DNA from 4 places in the Streptomyces huasconensis genome. Region 3 is predicted to be linked to each of the others. Evidence: riboswitches for the same ligand, from Rfam matches in the RefSeq annotation. Region 3 holds a riboswitch; each other region holds the start of a gene.
What was found. Region 3 has a riboswitch for cyclic di-AMP ahead of J2N69_RS01975 (C40 family peptidase). Riboswitches for the same ligand answer to the same signal wherever they lie in the genome.
Positions count from the first base shown of each region.

Region 1 (4,179 bases), 6.5 Mb from region 3:
AGCAACTGGCCGACCGGTCCCGGCCGCCGAAGGAGTGGTTCCCGCACGACGAGGCGGACGACCGTCCCGACTCCTCGTCGTTCCCCTCCGGGCACACGGCGGCCGCGGTCGCGTTCACCGCCGCCGTCCTCCCGAACTGGCGGGCGGCCGGCGTGGCCTGCGCGGTACCGGCGGCCATGGTGGCGGTCGAGCGGGTGCAGAGCGGCGCGCACTACCCCAGCGATGTGGTCGGCGGTGCGGCCATCGGCCTGGCGAGCGCCTGGTTCGTCCGGCGGATTCCCCGCCTCGCCCTGCGCCACTGGCTGTAGAAGGCACCCGGAACGACGAAGGCCCCCGGCGCGATGCGCCGGGGGCCTTCGTCAGGAGTGGGACGGGATCAGGCGTGCCGTCGGGCCCACAGCGGCGTCACGAGCGAGATCAGGACGGCGGCGACCCCGATCTGGAAGACGTGCCGAATCCAGTCGATGCCGCCGGTGTCCCGGACGCCGAAAGCACTGGCGAGGGCGTTGCCGACGACGGCACCGACGATGCCCAGGACGACCGTCAGCCAGAGGGGGATGGGCTGACGACCGGGCAGAACGAGCTTGGCCAGCAGGCCGATGATGAGTCCCGCGATGATGGCCCAGAGAAACGACACGACAACTCCTCCTGATCTATGGTCCCGATCTTTCGGATACCTACGTCCGCTTGCCCGGCAATCCGCGGCTCATTCATCCCCGTGCCGAGTCGTGTCGTGCCGTTTTCGAGTCGTGTCGTTTCCGTGTCGTGCCGGCCGCGCCGCCCCGGGCGGGGCGGCGCGGGATCGGGCGCGGTCTAGTACGGGCCGTTCACGTTGTCGATCGAGCCGTACCGGTCGGCCGCGTAGTTGCAGGCGGCGGTGATGTTGGCGACCGGGTCGAAGCTGTCCGTCGACGTGCCGGGCACGTGGTACGCGGCGAACGTGGGGCCGATGACCTGCAGGAGGCCCTTCGACGGGGTTCCGGCGACAGCGTTGGAGTCCCAGTTGTTGATGGCCAGCGGGTTGCCGGAGGACTCGCGCATGATGTTGCGGTGGATGCCCTCGTAAGTGCCGGGGATGCCGTGCCGGGCCATGATGTCCAGCGACTCCTTGATCCAGCCGTCGAGGTCGTCGGTGTACGACTTCTTCGCCGGGGCGGCGGCGGTCTTGACGGAAGCCGGGGAGGCGGCCGACTTCTTCGCCGGCTCTGCGGGGTTCTTCTTTCCGAGGGTGAGCTTGAGGCCGGGGTGGATCAGCTTCGGGTCGTCGCCGAGAACTCCGCGGTTGTCCTCGTACAGCTTCTTCCAGCCGCCGCTGAGGGAATGCTCCCGGGCGATCTTGGAAAGGGAGTCACCCGCGACGACGACGTGGACATTCGGGGCGGCGGCGGGCTTGGCGGCCGCCCCGGGCTCCGCCGCACCGGCGGCGGTCGCGCCGAGCACCGGCAGGACGAGCACGGCTCCGCCCGTTCCCGCGGCGGCTATGCCCCGGTGGAGCGAGCTGGACTTCGGGCGGCGGTGCTTTCCCTTTGCGGGCATGGCGAATTCCTCTCCGTCGCCTACGAGGTGAGCTGTCGGGTTCGGACGGGAGATGTCCGGTCGCACTGGGCGTGCGACTTCACCCCGAGCCGTTCCGGAAACCGGATCGGCGGCTTACCTGGGTCCCCCGCTCCTGCCGTGCGTGAGTCAGTGTGTGTGGGTGGGTGCAAAGGCTTCCGGACGGCGGCAGGATTCGGCGTTCCATCCGGTTCGACGGTGACATTAAGCGAGAAAGTCCGGACGGAACAAGACGGGAATTCGAATACGGAATGCGAGACGCTGTTCCTGAATGATCAAATTCCACCGTCCCGTTTTGATCGAAAACTCAACTCTCGTGCCGGGTAACGGGAATGCGTCCCGTGACCCCACAAGATCGTGGAATTCGGCGTGACCCATTTCACGGAACGGGTGCGGCGAAAGGTTGGTCTTTCACTTCAAAACGGGCATACCGCAATCCCTTGTTGAGGGTTCCGTGGATGTGGGCGGCTTTTGGCTGACCGGTGTGTGTCCGCGTCACTGATGCCGTCAACTCAGGGGAATTGCAAGGTGCGTTGGGTCGGAAATGCGTCTGCCGGGCCTTTCGGCGTGGCCGGCGGCTCGCGGCTCAGTCCCGCCCCGCCGTCAGACGGCGTCCCGCGTACCAGACCGCACCCGCCGCCAGGACCGCGGCACCGGAGACCACCGACGCCACGGGCAGGGCGAAGGCCAGCGCCAGGCAGCCGGCCAGGCCGACGAGCGGGACGGCCCGGGGTGGGCGGCCCCCGTCCGAAGTCAGCGTCCAGGCCGAGGCGTTGGCGACGGCGTAGTAGGCCAGCACGCCGAAGGAGGAGAAGCCGATGACCCCGCGTACGTCCGCTGTCGCGGCGACCACCGCCACCACCGCGCCCACGGCCAGTTCGGCGCGGTGCGGCACCTTGAACCGCGGGTGGACCGCGGCGAGGGCGTGCGGCAGATGCCGGTCGCGGGCCATGGCCAGCGTGGTGCGGGAGACGCCCAGGATCAGCGCGAGCAGCGAGCCGAGCGCCGCCAGGGCCGCGCCGGCGCGGACGACGGGCACCAACCAGTCGGCCCCCGCCGCCCGGGCCGCCTCGGACAGCGGCGCCGAAGCCCCGGCCAGTTCCTCCGGGCCGAGGACCGCTGTCACGGCGATCGCGACGACGGCGTAGACGACCAGCGTGATGCCGAGCGCGATCGGGACGGCCCGGGGGATGGTGCGCGCGGGGTCGCGGACCTCCTCGCCCAGGGTGGCGACGCGCGCGTACCCGGCGAAGGCGAAGAAGAGCAGACCGGCCGCCTGGAGCACCCCGCCGACGGTCGCGTCGTCACCGATCTCCAGGCGGGCCATGTCCGAGGCGCCGGACGTGAGGGCGGTGACCGCCACGGCGGCGAGCACGGCGAGGACCACGGCCACGATCACGCGGGTCAGCCAGGCGGACTTCCGCACCCCGGCGCAGTTCACCGCCGTCAGCGCCACCACCGCGGCGACCGCGACCGCGTGGGCCTGCCCGGGCCACGCGTACGCGCCCACCGTCAGCGCCATGGCGGCACAGGAGGCGGTCTTGCCGACGACGAACGCCCACCCGGCCAGGTAACCCCAGAACGCGCCGAGCCGCTCGCGTCCGTAGACATAGGTGCCGCCGGAGGCCGGGTAGCGGGCCGCGAGCCGGGCGGAGGAGGTCGCGTTGCAGTAGGCCACCACGGCCGCCAGCGCGAGCCCGAGCAGCAGCCCGGACCCGGCCGCACGCGCCGCCGGGCCCAGCGCGGCGAAGATCCCCGCGCCGATCATCGCCCCGAGACCGATCACGACGGCGTCGGACAGCCCGAGGCGGCGCCGCAACTCGTCCGGAACGCCGGTGGTGGTCGACGGCTCACTCATGGACACACTCCTCGGCGGCAGGCACGGCCTTTTTCACGGGTCCTCGCGGGCTCCCACGCATTCTCGCGGTTCTCGCCGACTCGACGGGACGGCCGACGGCCGCATCCTAGGGGCTCCGGCACCACCACCTGGCGCGGCGGCGCACCGCTCGCATCAGCGGTACGCCGCATACGCCGCCCGCGTCACCGGAGCTTCAGTGACCGACCCTCAGTGCCCCAGTGCCTGCCCGTAGTACAGCGCCCCGCGCAGCCCGAACAGCCGTGCCGTCAGCGCCTTGGAGCCCGTCCCGGCGCCGTTCGGCAGCGTCCAGACACCACCGGAGCTGAGCGTCTGCTCGTACTCCGTGCTGTCCTCGTTGAAGACGCCGACCGTGATGTCCCCGTCGCCGTCGTAGTCACCCAGGGCCAGCGCCGAGCCGAACTCGTCGTTGACCTCCGGCGCGCCCGGAACCCCGGCGGAATCCTGGTGCCACGCCGCGGACTTGGCGGTGCCCGAGGCGTCCGGCAGACCGGTCGGGCCCGAGGTCAGCACGGTCGCCGAACCGGCCCTGTCCGCCGCCCCGACGCCCTCAGCGGGCGTGCCCGCCACAAGGTCGTCCCGGCCGTCACCGGTGAGATCACCCGCGGCGAGCTTGATGCCGAAGCTGTCCGCTTCCTCGGCCGTGCCCGCGACGCCCGGAGTCTCCCGGCCGATGGTGTGGCTGCGGGTGCCGAAGCCCTCCGCGTCCGCGCTTCCATAGAGGACCCGCACCTTGCCGCCCTTGGCCA
Region 1 is NZ_CP086119.1:6,908,109-6,912,287, forward strand. Features, by position in the region: gene J2N69_RS30840 (phosphatase PAP2 family protein) at 1-308, shown strand, start outside; gene J2N69_RS30845 (GlsB/YeaQ/YmgE family stress response membrane protein) at 377-637, opposite strand; gene J2N69_RS30850 (transglycosylase SLT domain-containing protein) at 814-1,536, opposite strand; cyclic di-AMP (ydaO/yuaA leader) riboswitch at 1,539-1,699, opposite strand; gene J2N69_RS30855 (APC family permease) at 2,141-3,412, opposite strand; gene J2N69_RS30860 (FG-GAP and VCBS repeat-containing protein) at 3,620-4,179, opposite strand, start outside.
Region 1: linked by a shared signal. The riboswitch ahead of J2N69_RS30850 (transglycosylase SLT domain-containing protein) and the one ahead of J2N69_RS01975 (C40 family peptidase) in region 3 are both predicted to bind cyclic di-AMP.

Region 2 (4,179 bases), 5.7 Mb from region 3:
CGTGGAACCAGCCGCCCAGCGAGCGCAGATCCTCCCCCTGCCCCCTCCGCACGCGCTCCTGGCCCAGCCGCACGAGCCCGCGCAGGACCTTGAGGTGCGCCTCGGTGCGGCGGTGCGCGGCGCGGGCCGCGGCGAGCGGTTCGAGCACCGTGCGCAGCTCCAGGAGATCGGCGGCCTCCTGCTCCGTGGGCTCGGCGACACAGGCGCCCGCGTGCCTGCGCGTGACGACGAAACCCTCGGCCTCCAGGGTGCGCAGGGCTTCGCGCACGGGGACGCGGGAGACGCCGTAGCGACGTGCGAGAAGCTCCTCGGTGAGCCGGCCGCCCCTTTCGTAGACCCCGGCGACAATGTCGTCCCGGATGGCCGTGCATACCGACTGCGCGGGAATGCGCATGACCGGACCTCCGCTTTGATCCCCGCGAAACGCGGTCGACCGACACTCGTGCGTGACTGTCTCGCGACTCTATTGCAGGACTTCGGAATTTCCGATGGGGGGCCGGAATTCATGGATATCTTTTGGCCAAGCGCGGGCGGGCCTGGAAACGGCGCCGGAAACGGCGAAGGCCCCGGCTCGCAAGAGCCGGGGCCTTCGGTGAGGCGCTGAGCGCGTCGGAGAGGTCAGACGTTGACGCCGTGCGAGCGAAGGTACGCCACGGGGTCGATGTCCGAGCCGTACTCCGCGCCGGTGCGGGCCTCGAAGTGGAGGTGCGGGCCACTGGAGTTGCCGGTGGAGCCCGAGAGGCCTATCTGCTGGCCCGGGGTGACCGTCTGGCCGACCGTGACGCCGAGGGACGACATGTGGCCGTACTGGGTGTACGTGCCGTCGTTCATCTTGATGACCACGTTGTTGCCGTAGGCACCGCCCCAGCCCGCCTCGACGACGGTACCGGCGCCCACCGCGTGCACCGGGGTGCCGGACGCGGCGTGGAAGTCGACGCCGGTGTGGCTGCCGGAGGACCACATCGCGCCGCCGGTCTGGTAGCCCGTGGAGACGTACGAGCCGGAGATCGGGGAGACGTAGGTGTTCAGGCGCTTGCGCTCGGCCGCGCGGGCGGCGCGCTCCTTGGCCTCGCGCTCCTGCTTGGCCTTCGCCTTGCGCTCGGCCTCGGCCTTGCGCTTCTCCTCGGCGGCCTTCTTCTTGGCGGCCTCTTCGGCCTTCTTGGCGGCAGCCGCGTCGTCGGCGGCCTGCCGCTGGGCGGCGGCCTGCGCGTCGATGCTGTCGGCGAGCGAGTCGCCGACGGAGATCGCCTGGGTGAGCCCGGTGTGTTCGAGAGCGGCGTCGTCGGCGGCGGCGAGCGCCGGAGCGGCCAGGCCTCCGATGACACCGGTGGTGGTGATCGCGGCCACTCCCGCGACGTTCGCGGTCGTGCGGGTGAGGCGGCTGGGACGACGGTGCTTCCCGGTGGCACGGGTGAACGCCATGAAGCGGCTGATCCTTTCCTTCCTTCTCGCCTACCGGGTTAGCTGACGGGTTCGGAGCAGGAAGGTCTCCTACGAGTCCCTCGCCTGACGGCAAGGTGCCCGATTCACCCCAAGGGACGTGTGGGTCCCCGGCTCCCCTGGCTCGCGCCGTACGGGGACTCGGCGATGGCTGTCCGGTGCCGCGGATGCGACGTGATGCGTGACGAACAGTCGGACTGACGCTAAACGGACCGTCTTTCAATCGACAAACAGAAGGCCGTTTTTGTAGCGCACGCCACACGCCAGACATGCAACCACCATATGAATTCGGACATATGGGGAGTAGGCGACCCCGGTCACCGAAACGGTCACCGGGGTCGCGCTACCACCGAACTGGCGTCCTGACGGGGCCTCAGCCCGCGACCACCGTCACCTCGCCGATGCCGAGCGCCCTGACGGGCTCCTCGATCTGCGCGGCGTCCCCGACGAGGACCGTCACCAGGTGGTCCTCCGGGAAGGCGCTCACGACGGCCGCGGTGGCCTCCACGGTGCCGGTCGCGGCCAACTGCCGGTACAGGCGCGCCTGGAAGTCGTCCGGGAGGTTCTGCTCGACCTGGTCGGCGAGGGTGGCGGCCACGGAGGCGGCCATCTCGTACTTGAGCGGGGCCACGCCCACCAGGTTCTGCACCGCCACGTCGCGCTCCGCGTCGGTCAGGCCCTCCGCGGCGAGGGTGCGCAGGACCGTCCAGAGGTCCTCCAGCGCGGGCCCCGTCGAGGCGGTGTCGACGGAGCCGCTGATGGCGAGCATCGCGGCGCCCGTGCCGTCCGGGGCGGACCGCAGGACCTGGCTGAACGCCCGTACGCCGTAGGTGTAGCCCTTCTCCTCGCGCAGGACGCGGTCCAGGCGGGAGGTGAGGGTGCCGCCCAGGCAGTACGTGCCGAGGATCTGGGCGGGCCAGACCCGGTCGTGCCGGTCCGGGCCGATGCGGCCGATCAGAAGCTGCGTCTGCACGGCTCCGGGGCGGTCCACGATGACGACGCGGCCCGTGTCGTCGGCGGTGATCGCGGGCATCGGGCGGGGCTCGGCCGTGTCGCCCGTCCAGGTGCCGACGGTGTCCGCGAGAACGGCGTCCAGGTCGGTGCCGGCGAGGTCGCCGACGATCACCAGCGTGGACGTGGCCGGCCGGACGTGCGTCTCGTAGAAGGCGCGGACCGCGGCCGAGTCGATGGCCTTGACCGTCTCCTCGGTGCCCTGGCGGGGCCTCGACATGCGCGAACTCGCCGGGAAGAGCTGCCTGGAGAGCTCCTTGGCGGCGCGCCGCGCCGGGTTGGCCGCCTCGTGCGGGATCTCGTCCAGGCGGTTGCGTACGAGGCGTTCGATCTCGCTGTCGGCGAAGGCGGGGGCCCGCAGGGCGTCGGCGAGCAGGCCGAGCGCCTTGGGCAGGCGGGAGACCGGGACTTCGAGGGAGACGCGGACGCCGGGGTGGTCGGCGTGCGCGTCCATGGTGGCACCGCACCGGTCGAGCTCGGCGGCGAACTCCTCCGCCGAGTGCTTGTCGGTGCCTTCGTTGAAGGCCCTCGCCATGATCGTGGCGACGCCGTCGAGGCCCTGCGGCTCGGCGTCCAGGGGCGCCTCCAGGTGGACCTCCACGGCGACGACCTGCTGGCCGGGGCGGTCGCAGCGCAGCACCGTGAGGCCGTTGGGCAGCGTGCCGCGCTCGGGGGCGGGGAAGGCCCACGGCTTGGCCGTGCCGGCCTGGGGCTGGGGGTGGAACTGCATCGTCGCGGCCTCGGTCACTTCGCCGCCTCCTCTTCCTCTGCGGTCTCGGCGGCGGCCTCGGTGCCCTCGGCGGCCTCGTCGTCGGCGGCCAGGGGTTCGTAGACGAGCACCGCTCGGTTGTCCGGGCGCAGGCGGGCCTTGGCGACCTCCTGCACCTCCTCGGCGGTGACGTCCAGCACGCGCTGCACGGCGGTGAGGGCGAGCTGCGGGTCGCCGAACAGGACCGCGTACCGGCACAGTTCGTCCGCGCGGCCCGCGACGGTGCCGAGCCGGTCGAGCCACTCGCGCTCCAGCTGGGCCTGGGCGCGCTCCATCTCCTCCGGAGTGGGGCCCTCCGCGGCGAAGCGGGCCAGCTCCTCGTCGACGGCGGCCTCGATGACCGGCACCTCGACGTCACCGGAGGTCTTCACGTCCAGCCAGCCGAGCGAGGGCGCGCCGGCGAGGCGCAGCAGGCCGAAGCCCGCGGCGACGGCCGTACGGTCGCGGCGCACGAGGCGGTTGTAGAGCCGGGAGGACTCGCCGCTGCCGAGGACGGTGAGGGCGAGGTCGGCGGCGTCGCACGCGCGCGTGCCGTCCTCCGGGAGGCGGTACGCGGCCATGAGGGCGCGGGCCGGCACGTCCTCCTCGACGACCTCGCGCAGTTCCTTGCCGATGCGCTCCGGGAGGGAGCCGTTCCGCGGCGGCTGCTTGCCGTCGTGCGAGGGAATCGACCCGAAGTACTTCTCCACCCAGGCGAGCGTCTGCTCCGGGTCGATGTCGCCGACGACCGACAGGACGGCATTGTTGGGCGCGTAATACGTACGGAAGAAGGCGCGCGCGTCTTCCAGGGTGGCCGCGTCCAGGTCGGCCATGGAGCCGATCGGCGTGTGGTGGTAGGGGTGGCCCTCCGGGTAGGAGAGGGCGGTCAGCTTCTCGAAGGCGGTGCCGTACGGGACGTTGTCGTAGCGCTGGCGGCGTTCGTTCTTGACGACGTCGCGCTGGTTCTCCATGGACTCCTC
Region 2 is NZ_CP086119.1:6,135,613-6,139,791, reverse strand. Features, by position in the region: gene J2N69_RS27905 (GntR family transcriptional regulator) at 1-394, opposite strand, end outside; gene J2N69_RS27900 (M23 family metallopeptidase) at 619-1,422, opposite strand; cyclic di-AMP (ydaO/yuaA leader) riboswitch at 1,436-1,597, opposite strand; gene J2N69_RS27895 (M16 family metallopeptidase) at 1,814-3,199, opposite strand; gene J2N69_RS27890 (M16 family metallopeptidase) at 3,196-4,179, opposite strand, start outside.
Region 2: linked by a shared signal. The riboswitch ahead of J2N69_RS27900 (M23 family metallopeptidase) and the one ahead of J2N69_RS01975 (C40 family peptidase) in region 3 are both predicted to bind cyclic di-AMP.

Region 3 (4,179 bases):
CGGCCACGCCGAGCCCCGCGCTGACCAGGGCGCAGACCAAGGCGTAGCCGGGCGTGTCGACCACGACGGCGGGCGCCGCCCCGGCCTCGGCGAGGGCGCGCTCCACGGCCTGCCGGGGCGGGTGATCGGGCGCCATGCTGATCACCGGCTGACCGGTCAGCCCGGTGAGCGGCAGCCGTGACGTGCCGCTGGTGAGGGCGTGCCCCGGCTGGGTCACCAGGACCAGTTCCTCCACCAGGACGGGCTCGGCCGACACCGCGGCGGGCAGCGGCACCGGGTCGGCGGGCTCGTACGTATGGGTGAGGGCGAGGTCGACCGCGCCCTCCGCCACGGCCGCGACACCGGACGGTGGTTCGCGGTCCGTCACGGTCAGACCCACCTCCGGATGGGCCCTGCGGAACGCCGACAGGACGGGCGGCAGCAGGTGGATGCCCGCCGTCTGGAAGGTGCCGAGGCGCAGCCTCCCGCCCGAGAGCCCGGCGAGCCGCGCCAGTTCGTGCCGGGCCCGCTCCATCTCGTCGAGCACCCGGCGGGCGTGCCCCGCCAGCAGCTCGCCCGCGCCCGTCAGCCGGGCCCCGCGGTGATGGCGCACCAGAAGCGCGGCGCCCGCCTCCCGCTCCAGCTTGGCCAGCTGCTGGGAGAGCGCGGGGACGGTGTAGCCGAGGCGCTCGGCGGCGCGGGTGATCGAACCGGCCTCGGAGACGGCGATCAGGGCGGCGAGCCGCGTGGGGTCGTACATACGGATCTCCCGTCGGCGGCGCGCGCTTCGGCAGGGCCGGGCGTAGGGCCGGGCACAGGACCGGGCGCGTAGGGTCGGGCTAAACGGATGCTTAAGGCAGACCCAGGATATTCCACATACCTGCTGAAGGCTCGCGCCCGGCAGGCTGGGCGGCATGGACGCACAACTGGTCGCCTTCACGGGCGTCGCCGCGGGCATCGTCGCCCTGCCGGGCGCCGACTTCACCGTCGTCGTACGCAACGCCCTCTCCTCACGCAGGGCGGGAGTCGCCTGCGCGGTCGGTGTCGTCGCGGGGCTGCTGGTGCACACAGCGCTGGCGGTCGCGGGCGTCGCGGCGGTCCTCACGGCCGTGCCCGCGCTGTTCGGGGCGCTGCAGATCGTCGGCGGCGCCTATGTGCTGTATCTCGCCTGGCGCGCAGTGCGCTCCGCGACGCGGCCGCGGCCGTCCACGGGCCACGAGCCGATGGAGCGGGGCGGCGGTCTGCGGGAGGGCTTCCTCACCAACGCGCTGAACCCGAAGGCGTCCCTCACGTTCCTCAGTGTGCTGCCGCAGTTCGTGCCGGACGGCAGCCCGGCGATGCCGAGGACGCTGCTGCTCGCGGGCGTCGTCGTGGCGCTCGCCCTGCTGTGGTTCCCGGTCGTGGCCCTCACGGTGGACCGGCTCGGCAGGTGGCTGCGCAGGCCGCGCGCCGCACGGGCCGTCGAAGCCGTCACCGGCGCCGCGCTCGGCGCGCTGGGCCTGGCGCTGCTCCTCGCACCCCTGCGGACGTGAGGGTGCCCCCTCACGCGGAGGGGGCGGCCTCTCGTCGCGCGGCCCCGCCCGCCGTGCCGGACGCACTGCGGACGGTGCCGGGCGTGTGCCCGGCCGGGCGCGGTATGCGGGTCCACGGACCCCCGCGGCCGGCCGGGCGCGGCAGGCGGGCTAGCGGACCCGGCCGTACCAGACGCTCTTGCTCCAGATCTTGTCCTTGCGTACCACGGTCCCCCTCTTCGGTGCGTGCCAGATGCGGCCGTCACCCGCGTAGATCCCGACGTGGTAGACGTTGCGGCCCGAGTGGAAGAACACCAGGTCACCGCGGGCCCGCTGGGACTTGGCGATGTGCCGCGTCTTGTTGTACTGCGCGGCGGCCGTGCGCGGCAGCTTCTTGCCCGTGCGCTTGTACGAGTACAGCGTCAGGCCCGAGCAGTCGAAGCGGTGGGGTCCCACCGCTCCATAGCTGTACGGGGAGCCCTTCTTGGACGCCGCGATCTTGAGCGCTTTCGTTCCGTGGGTGGCTGCCTCGGCTTCCGACGTGAGCCCGGGGGCCATGACGGTGCCGCCCACAACGGCGAGGGTGAGGGCCGAGACGGCCCCGGTCCTGCCGAGCAGCGACGGAACGTGATTCAGCGCGGTCATGCGTAACCCTTCGTCAGCCGCCTGTGAAGGATGACCTGTCGGGTTCGGGCAGGCGAAGATGCCCGGCCGCGTCATGCTCTGCGGCTTCACCCCAAGGGCGTCGTCCGGACTCTCCGGACGGGCCCGCCTTGATTGGGTCCTCCACTCCTGCCGATGCACCGATGTCGACCGGTCATCCGGGCGGCGGCAGGACTCGGCGTCCGCCCGGATCGCCCCGCCGCTGTGGCGGAGGCATGTCGTCGGAAGGGATCTTGACCCGAAAACAGCTCGAAAACCGAGTCGAAACGACGTTTTGTGAGGCTACTCACGACTGACCTGTTCGGGTGGACGCTGCCGAATTCGACCTTCCGCGGCCGTGTCTGACGACGGTTCGACCAGCACTGGAACGATCCATTCCGCTCTCGTCGTAGGTGTTTCGCGCAACTCCCGGCCGCGTGATAAGGGAGTCCCAAATACGCCAACTGAGGTAGCCCATCTGGTCCGTTTCGAAACGGAACCGGACGTTCTACCGAACGGAACGCGTCGTTCAGCGGGTGGCCGCCTCCCGCGGGCGGGAGGCCGTCGGCGGGCGGTTCACCGGCCCGCCGACGGCGGCACGCCCACCCGCCCGGCCCGCCGCTCGCCGTCCAGGACGCGCAGCGCCCGGGCGAGCGTGGCGGCGTGGACCTCGTTCTCGCCGCGCTGATGCATGAGGGTCAGCGCGTCCCGCAGGGCCGTCGCCCGGCCGACCAGGGCCTGTGCGGCGCGCAGACCGCCGTAGGTGTGCTCGGTGCGGGCGGGGTTGATCCGGCCGAGCAGGTCGACGACTTCCAGGTAACGGTCGATCAGCTCGGCCTCCGCGCGGGTCAGAGCGGGCAGCGGGGGCAGCTCGGGTGGCAGCATCCGCGGGTCACCTCGTCCCGTGCGTGCCGGACGAGGTCTTGCGGCTCGCGACGATCCGGTCCACGAGCCCGTACTCCACGGCGGCCCGGGCGTCGAGGATCTTGTCCCGCTCGATGTCGGCGGTGATCCGCTCACGGCTCTGTCCCGTGTGCCGCGCGAGCAGTTCTTCGAGGAGTTCCCGGGTCCGCGCGATCTCGTCGGCCTGGATCGCCAGATCGCTGGCCTGCCCCTGGATCGGCTCGGAGAAGGAGGGTTGGTGGATCAGGACCCGGGCCCCGGGCAGTGCGTACCGCTTGCCGGGGGTGCCGGCCGCCAGCAGGACGGCGGCGGCCGAGGCGGCCTGGCCGAGACAGATCGTCTCCACGTCGCAGCTGACGAACCGGATCGTGTCGTAGAGGGCGGTCATCGCGCTGAACGAGCCACCGGGGGAGTTGATGTACAGCGAGATGTCACGGTCCGGCGCGAGGTACTCCAGATGCATGAACTGCGCCATCACGTCGTTCGCCGACGTGTCGTCAACAGGCGTGCCGAGAAAGACGATCCGCTCTTCGAGCAGCCGGGAGTACGGGTCCATGGTCCGCGTCCCCGAGCTGGTGCGCTCGGTGAACTCGGGCAGGACATGACGGGCGGACGGACGGTACATGGCACGCCTCTCTTGTACGGGTCGACGGACGAGACCAGCTCCGTCAAAAATGTACAGGACGTACGTTCGGTGCGTGAGGGGATGCCCAGGTCCACCTGCGAGGCGAGTGCGATCAGGCGGGCAGCCGCATGTCGACGACGAAGCTGATCTCGACGACCTGGCCGGGGAAGGTCAGGTCGGTGACGCCGACGACCGTGCTGGCGGGACGGTGGCCGCCGAAATAGGCCAGGTTGCCTTCGGCTGCCGCCGTGGCGTACTGCCGAAGGTCCACCACATACAGGTTCTGGGAGACGACCTGGCGCCGGGTGGCGCCGTAATGGCCCAGGATCTTGTCCAGGTTGGTGTACGTCGCCTGGAGCTGGGCGGTGAAGTCGTCCGCATAGCGGAAGGCGCCCGCCTCGTCGAGTGAGAGCTGTCCGGAGACGTGGATCAGCTCGCCGGACCTGATCGCCTGCGCGTAGCCGAAGTCGCTCTCGGCCGGAATGCCGTGCTCGAAGACGTCGATGGCTGTCATGGTGT
Region 3 is NZ_CP086119.1:445,877-450,055, reverse strand. Features, by position in the region: gene J2N69_RS01985 (LysR family transcriptional regulator) at 1-739, opposite strand, end outside; gene J2N69_RS01980 (LysE family translocator) at 894-1,511, shown strand; gene J2N69_RS01975 (C40 family peptidase) at 1,662-2,135, opposite strand; cyclic di-AMP (ydaO/yuaA leader) riboswitch at 2,139-2,306, opposite strand; gene J2N69_RS01970 (hypothetical protein) at 2,709-3,017, opposite strand; gene J2N69_RS01965 (ATP-dependent Clp protease proteolytic subunit) at 3,025-3,660, opposite strand; gene J2N69_RS01960 (RidA family protein) at 3,773-4,174, opposite strand.

Region 4 (4,179 bases), 2.8 Mb from region 3:
CACCGGCTCAGCAAGAACCCCGCCCACCACGACGAGCCCGCCCACGCCAAGGGCAAAACCGGCATCCCCGGCGAACGCAAGGCCGAGCTGATGACGCATCTGCTCAACATCGACCCGCCGGACCACACCCGCCTGCGCCGCCTCGTCTCGAAGGCGTTCACCCCACGCCGCGTCGCCGAGTTCGCGCCCCGCGTACAGGAGCTGACGGACGGCCTCATCGACGCCTTCGCGGCGAGGGGCGAGGCCGACCTCATCCACGAGTTCGCCTTCCCGCTCCCCATCTACGCCATCTGCGACCTGCTCGGCGTCCCCCGCGAGGACCAGGACGACTTCCGCGACTGGGCGGGCATGATGATCCGGCACGGCGGAGGCCCGCGCGGCGGCGTCGCCCGCTCCGTGAAGAAGATGCGCGGCTACCTCGCCGAGCTGATCCACCGCAAGCGCCTCGACCCCGGCGACGACCTCATCTCCGGCCTCATCCGCGCCTCCGACCACGGCGAGCACCTCACGGAGAACGAGGCCGCCGCGATGGCCTTCATCCTCCTCTTCGCCGGCTTCGAGACCACCGTCAACCTCATCGGCAACGGCATGTACGCCCTCCTCACCCACCCCGAGCAGCGCGCACGGCTGCAGCAGGCGCTGGCGGAGGGCGACACGGGCCTGCTGGAGACCGGCGTGGAGGAACTCCTCCGCTTCGACGGACCCGTGGAGCTGGCCACCTGGCGGTTCGCCACCGAGGCGCTGACCCTCGGCGGGCAGGACATCGCCGTCGGCGACCCCGTCCTCGTCGTGCTCGCCGCCGCCGACCGCGACCCGGAACGCTTCGACCGGCCCGACACCCTGGACCTCTCCCGCCGCGACAACCAGCACCTCGGCTACGGCCACGGCATCCACTACTGCCTCGGCGCCCCGCTCGCCCGCCTGGAGGGCCAGACCGCCCTCGCGACGTTGCTCAGGCGCCTGCCCGACCTGCAACTGGCGGCCGATCCGGCGGATTTGCGGTGGCGTGGCGGGCTGATCATGCGGGGACTGCGCACCCTGCCGGTGAAGTTCACAGACGCACAGGAAACGGCCCCGGACCAGCACCGTTCTGACGGCACGTCACAACTGTGATGTTGACGTGATCTCCGCTGCATCGACTTGTGACAAGCGTTCGAGTGCGGCTACGTTCACGTCCACTCGGGCACCCGGTGCCCAAGTCGCCGTAACAGTCTCCTGAAAGGCAACCGCATGCTCTCCGGCAATGGTCGTCACCGACGCCCCCGCCAGGCCCCGGCCCTCATCGTCGCGGCAGGAGTCACCGGGTCCGCCATCGCCATCCCGCTGCTCGGAGCCACCAGCGCGAGCGCCGCCGAGACGGTGACGTGGGACCGGCTCGCCGAGTGCGAGAGCGGCGGCGCGTGGAGCGCCAACCCCGGGAACGGTTACTACGGAGGACTCCAGCTCTCCGAGGAGATGTGGGAGAAGCACGGCGGCCTCGACTACGCGCCGAGCGCCGACCAGGCCTCCAAGTCCCAGCAGATCGCCGTGGCCGAGCGGATTCTCGACGGGCAGGGCCCCCAGGCCTGGCCGAGCTGCGCCCCGATCGCCGGGCTCACCGACGGCGGAGCCGCGGCCGACGTGGACCCGGGCGACCCGGTCACCCCGGACGCGACGGATTCCAAGGCGCCCGAGAAGTCCAAGGAGCCCAAGGAGTCCAAGGAGTCCAAGGGGCGCAAGGACAAGACGGACAAGGACGCCGGCAAGGCCTCCGACGACACGTCAAAGGCCCCTGACTCCGCACGCGACGGCGAAGGCGACCCGAGCGACACGCCCGACCCGGACAGCGCCTCCCGAGACAAGAATCACGACACGGGGGACAAGGGAGACAAGGGAGCAGGCGAGGGAGAGAGGGCCGACAAGGGCGGCGACAGCGCCACGGACGGCAAGTCCGGGCGCGCGGAGGCCCCTTCCTCCGGCGGCCCCGCGTCCAAGGACCCGGCCACCCCCGCCGACGACTCCACCCCCGGCCGCCACCGCGGCGACCGCGCGGACGAGAACCCCTCCTCCGGGAGCGAGAGCGGCAGCGGCGGCGACCGCCCCGGCCGGCACGCCTCGCGTGGCGGCGAGCGCACCGAGAAGGTGGCGGACGGGGCGTACACGGTGCGCTCCGGTGACAACCTGTCGGCCATCGCGGACGACCTTGACGTCAAGGGCGGTTGGCACGAGCTGTACACCGAGAACAAGAAGACCGTCGGTGCCGACCCGGACCTCATTCTCCCCGGTCAGAGCCTCGATTTGGGCGAAAAGTAGAGGTAATTGACGACCCGTCCACCGGCCGCTTCGGGCTGTATGCCCCAATTGGCGCGAGTGAGAGATGGGTCTCAGAAGCCCTGATCGTCTTTGAAATTCCGGCGATCGCGTGACTACGGTCGTCAACGCCCGCCATTGGTGGGCCCCGCCGGTCGGTACGCCGAATCCTGCCAACGGCCGGACGGGAACAGTCGTCGCTTCGAGCGCCGTAGGCAGGAGCGGGGGACCCAAGGTAAGCCGCCGGGTCCGCACGTCGAGCTCCGAGGAGGAGCGGGACGTACGGAACCGGCTAGGGGTGAAGTCGCACTCAGGAAGTGCGGCCGGGCAACTTCACTGGCCCGAACCCGACAGCTCACCTCGCAGGCGTCGGTGAGGGGATGAACTCATGCTGTTTTCCAGCAAGGGCAAGCACCGTCGTCCGTCCAAGGCCACTCGTGTCGTCACGCTCGCCGGTGTCACCGGTGCGGCCGTGGCCGCCCCGCTGATGGCCGCCGGCTCGGCCTCCGCCGCCACCGGCCAGGAGTGGGACGCCGTCGCCCAGTGCGAGTCCGGCGGCAACTGGTCGATCAACACCGGCAACGGCTACCAGGGCGGCCTGCAGTTCTCGCCGTCCACCTGGGCCGCGTACGGCGGCACGCAGTACGCGCCCACCGCCGACAAGGCCTCCAAGGCCCAGCAGATCGCGGTCGCCGAGAAGGTCCTCGCGGGCCAGGGCAAGGGTGCCTGGCCGCACTGCGGCGTCGGCCTCTCGGGCGCCGCGTACAACGGTGGCGCCCCGCAGCAGCAGGCCCCGCAGCAGCAGGCCAAGCCGCAGCCGAAGCCGCAGCAGACGCAGCAGCAGGCCGCCCCGCAGCACCAGACGCAGCAGGCCCCGAAGCCGCAGCCCGCGCCGCAGACCGAGTCCAAGAAGACCGTCGAGACCCCGACCGGCAAGACGGTCAAGAAGGGCGACGGCGAGTACAAGGTCAAGACCGGCGACACGCTGTCCAAGATCGCCGCGGCGCAGGACGTCAAGGGCGGCTGGCAGAAGATCTACAAGCTCAACGGCGACATCATCGAGAACGCCGACGTCATCTACCCGGGCCAGCAGCTCCACCTGAGCTGACCCGGCTCCCCCCGGAGACGCGGCCGTGCCTCGGCGGAAGCACGGCCGTACTCCCCGCCCCGTCCCCACGGGCTCCCCGCCCCGGTGCGCGTACCCCCGTACGCACCGGGGCGGGGCCATGTCCGCACCACCGCCGCTCGGCTCCCTTGTTCGCTACCAGCGAGTAGAAAACGTGGGCTTACGCCCTGTTTCCCGGCTGTTTGCGCACTTGACCGTCCCACGGGACGGGCGGTCGGCTGGCCGAAGGCTCCGGGCCGGTTAGGCTCAGGAGACGCAGGGCCGAAGCGGCCCGGCGTAATCGTGTTTACGCGTCACACTCCCAGAAGGAGATGCTCGTGCCGTCCATCGACGTCGTCGTAGCCCGGGAAATCCTGGACTCCCGAGGCAACCCCACGGTCGAGGTCGAGGTCGGCCTCGACGACGGCAGCACCGGTCGTGCCGCCGTTCCGTCCGGTGCCTCCACCGGTGCTTTCGAGGCCATCGAACTCCGTGACGGTGACCCCAACCGTTACCAGGGCAAGGGTGTCGAGAAGGCCGTCCTCGCCGTCATCGAGCAGATCGGCCCGGAGCTGGTCGGCTACGACGCCACCGAGCAGCGCCTGATCGACCAGGCCATGTTCGACCTGGACGCCACCGACAACAAGGGCTCCCTCGGCGCCAACGCCATCCTCGGCGTCTCGCTCGCCGTCGCGCACGCCGCCTCCGAGGCCAGCGACCTGCCGCTGTTCCGCTACCTCGGCGGTCCGAACGCGCACCTGCTGCCCGTCCCGATGATGAACATC
Region 4 is NZ_CP086119.1:3,213,742-3,217,920, reverse strand. Features, by position in the region: gene J2N69_RS14440 (cytochrome P450 family protein) at 1-1,113, shown strand, start outside; gene J2N69_RS14435 (transglycosylase family protein) at 1,231-2,292, shown strand; cyclic di-AMP (ydaO/yuaA leader) riboswitch at 2,487-2,673, shown strand; gene J2N69_RS14430 (LysM peptidoglycan-binding domain-containing protein) at 2,678-3,397, shown strand; gene eno (phosphopyruvate hydratase) at 3,733-4,179, shown strand, end outside.
Region 4: linked by a shared signal. The riboswitch ahead of J2N69_RS14430 (LysM peptidoglycan-binding domain-containing protein) and the one ahead of J2N69_RS01975 (C40 family peptidase) in region 3 are both predicted to bind cyclic di-AMP.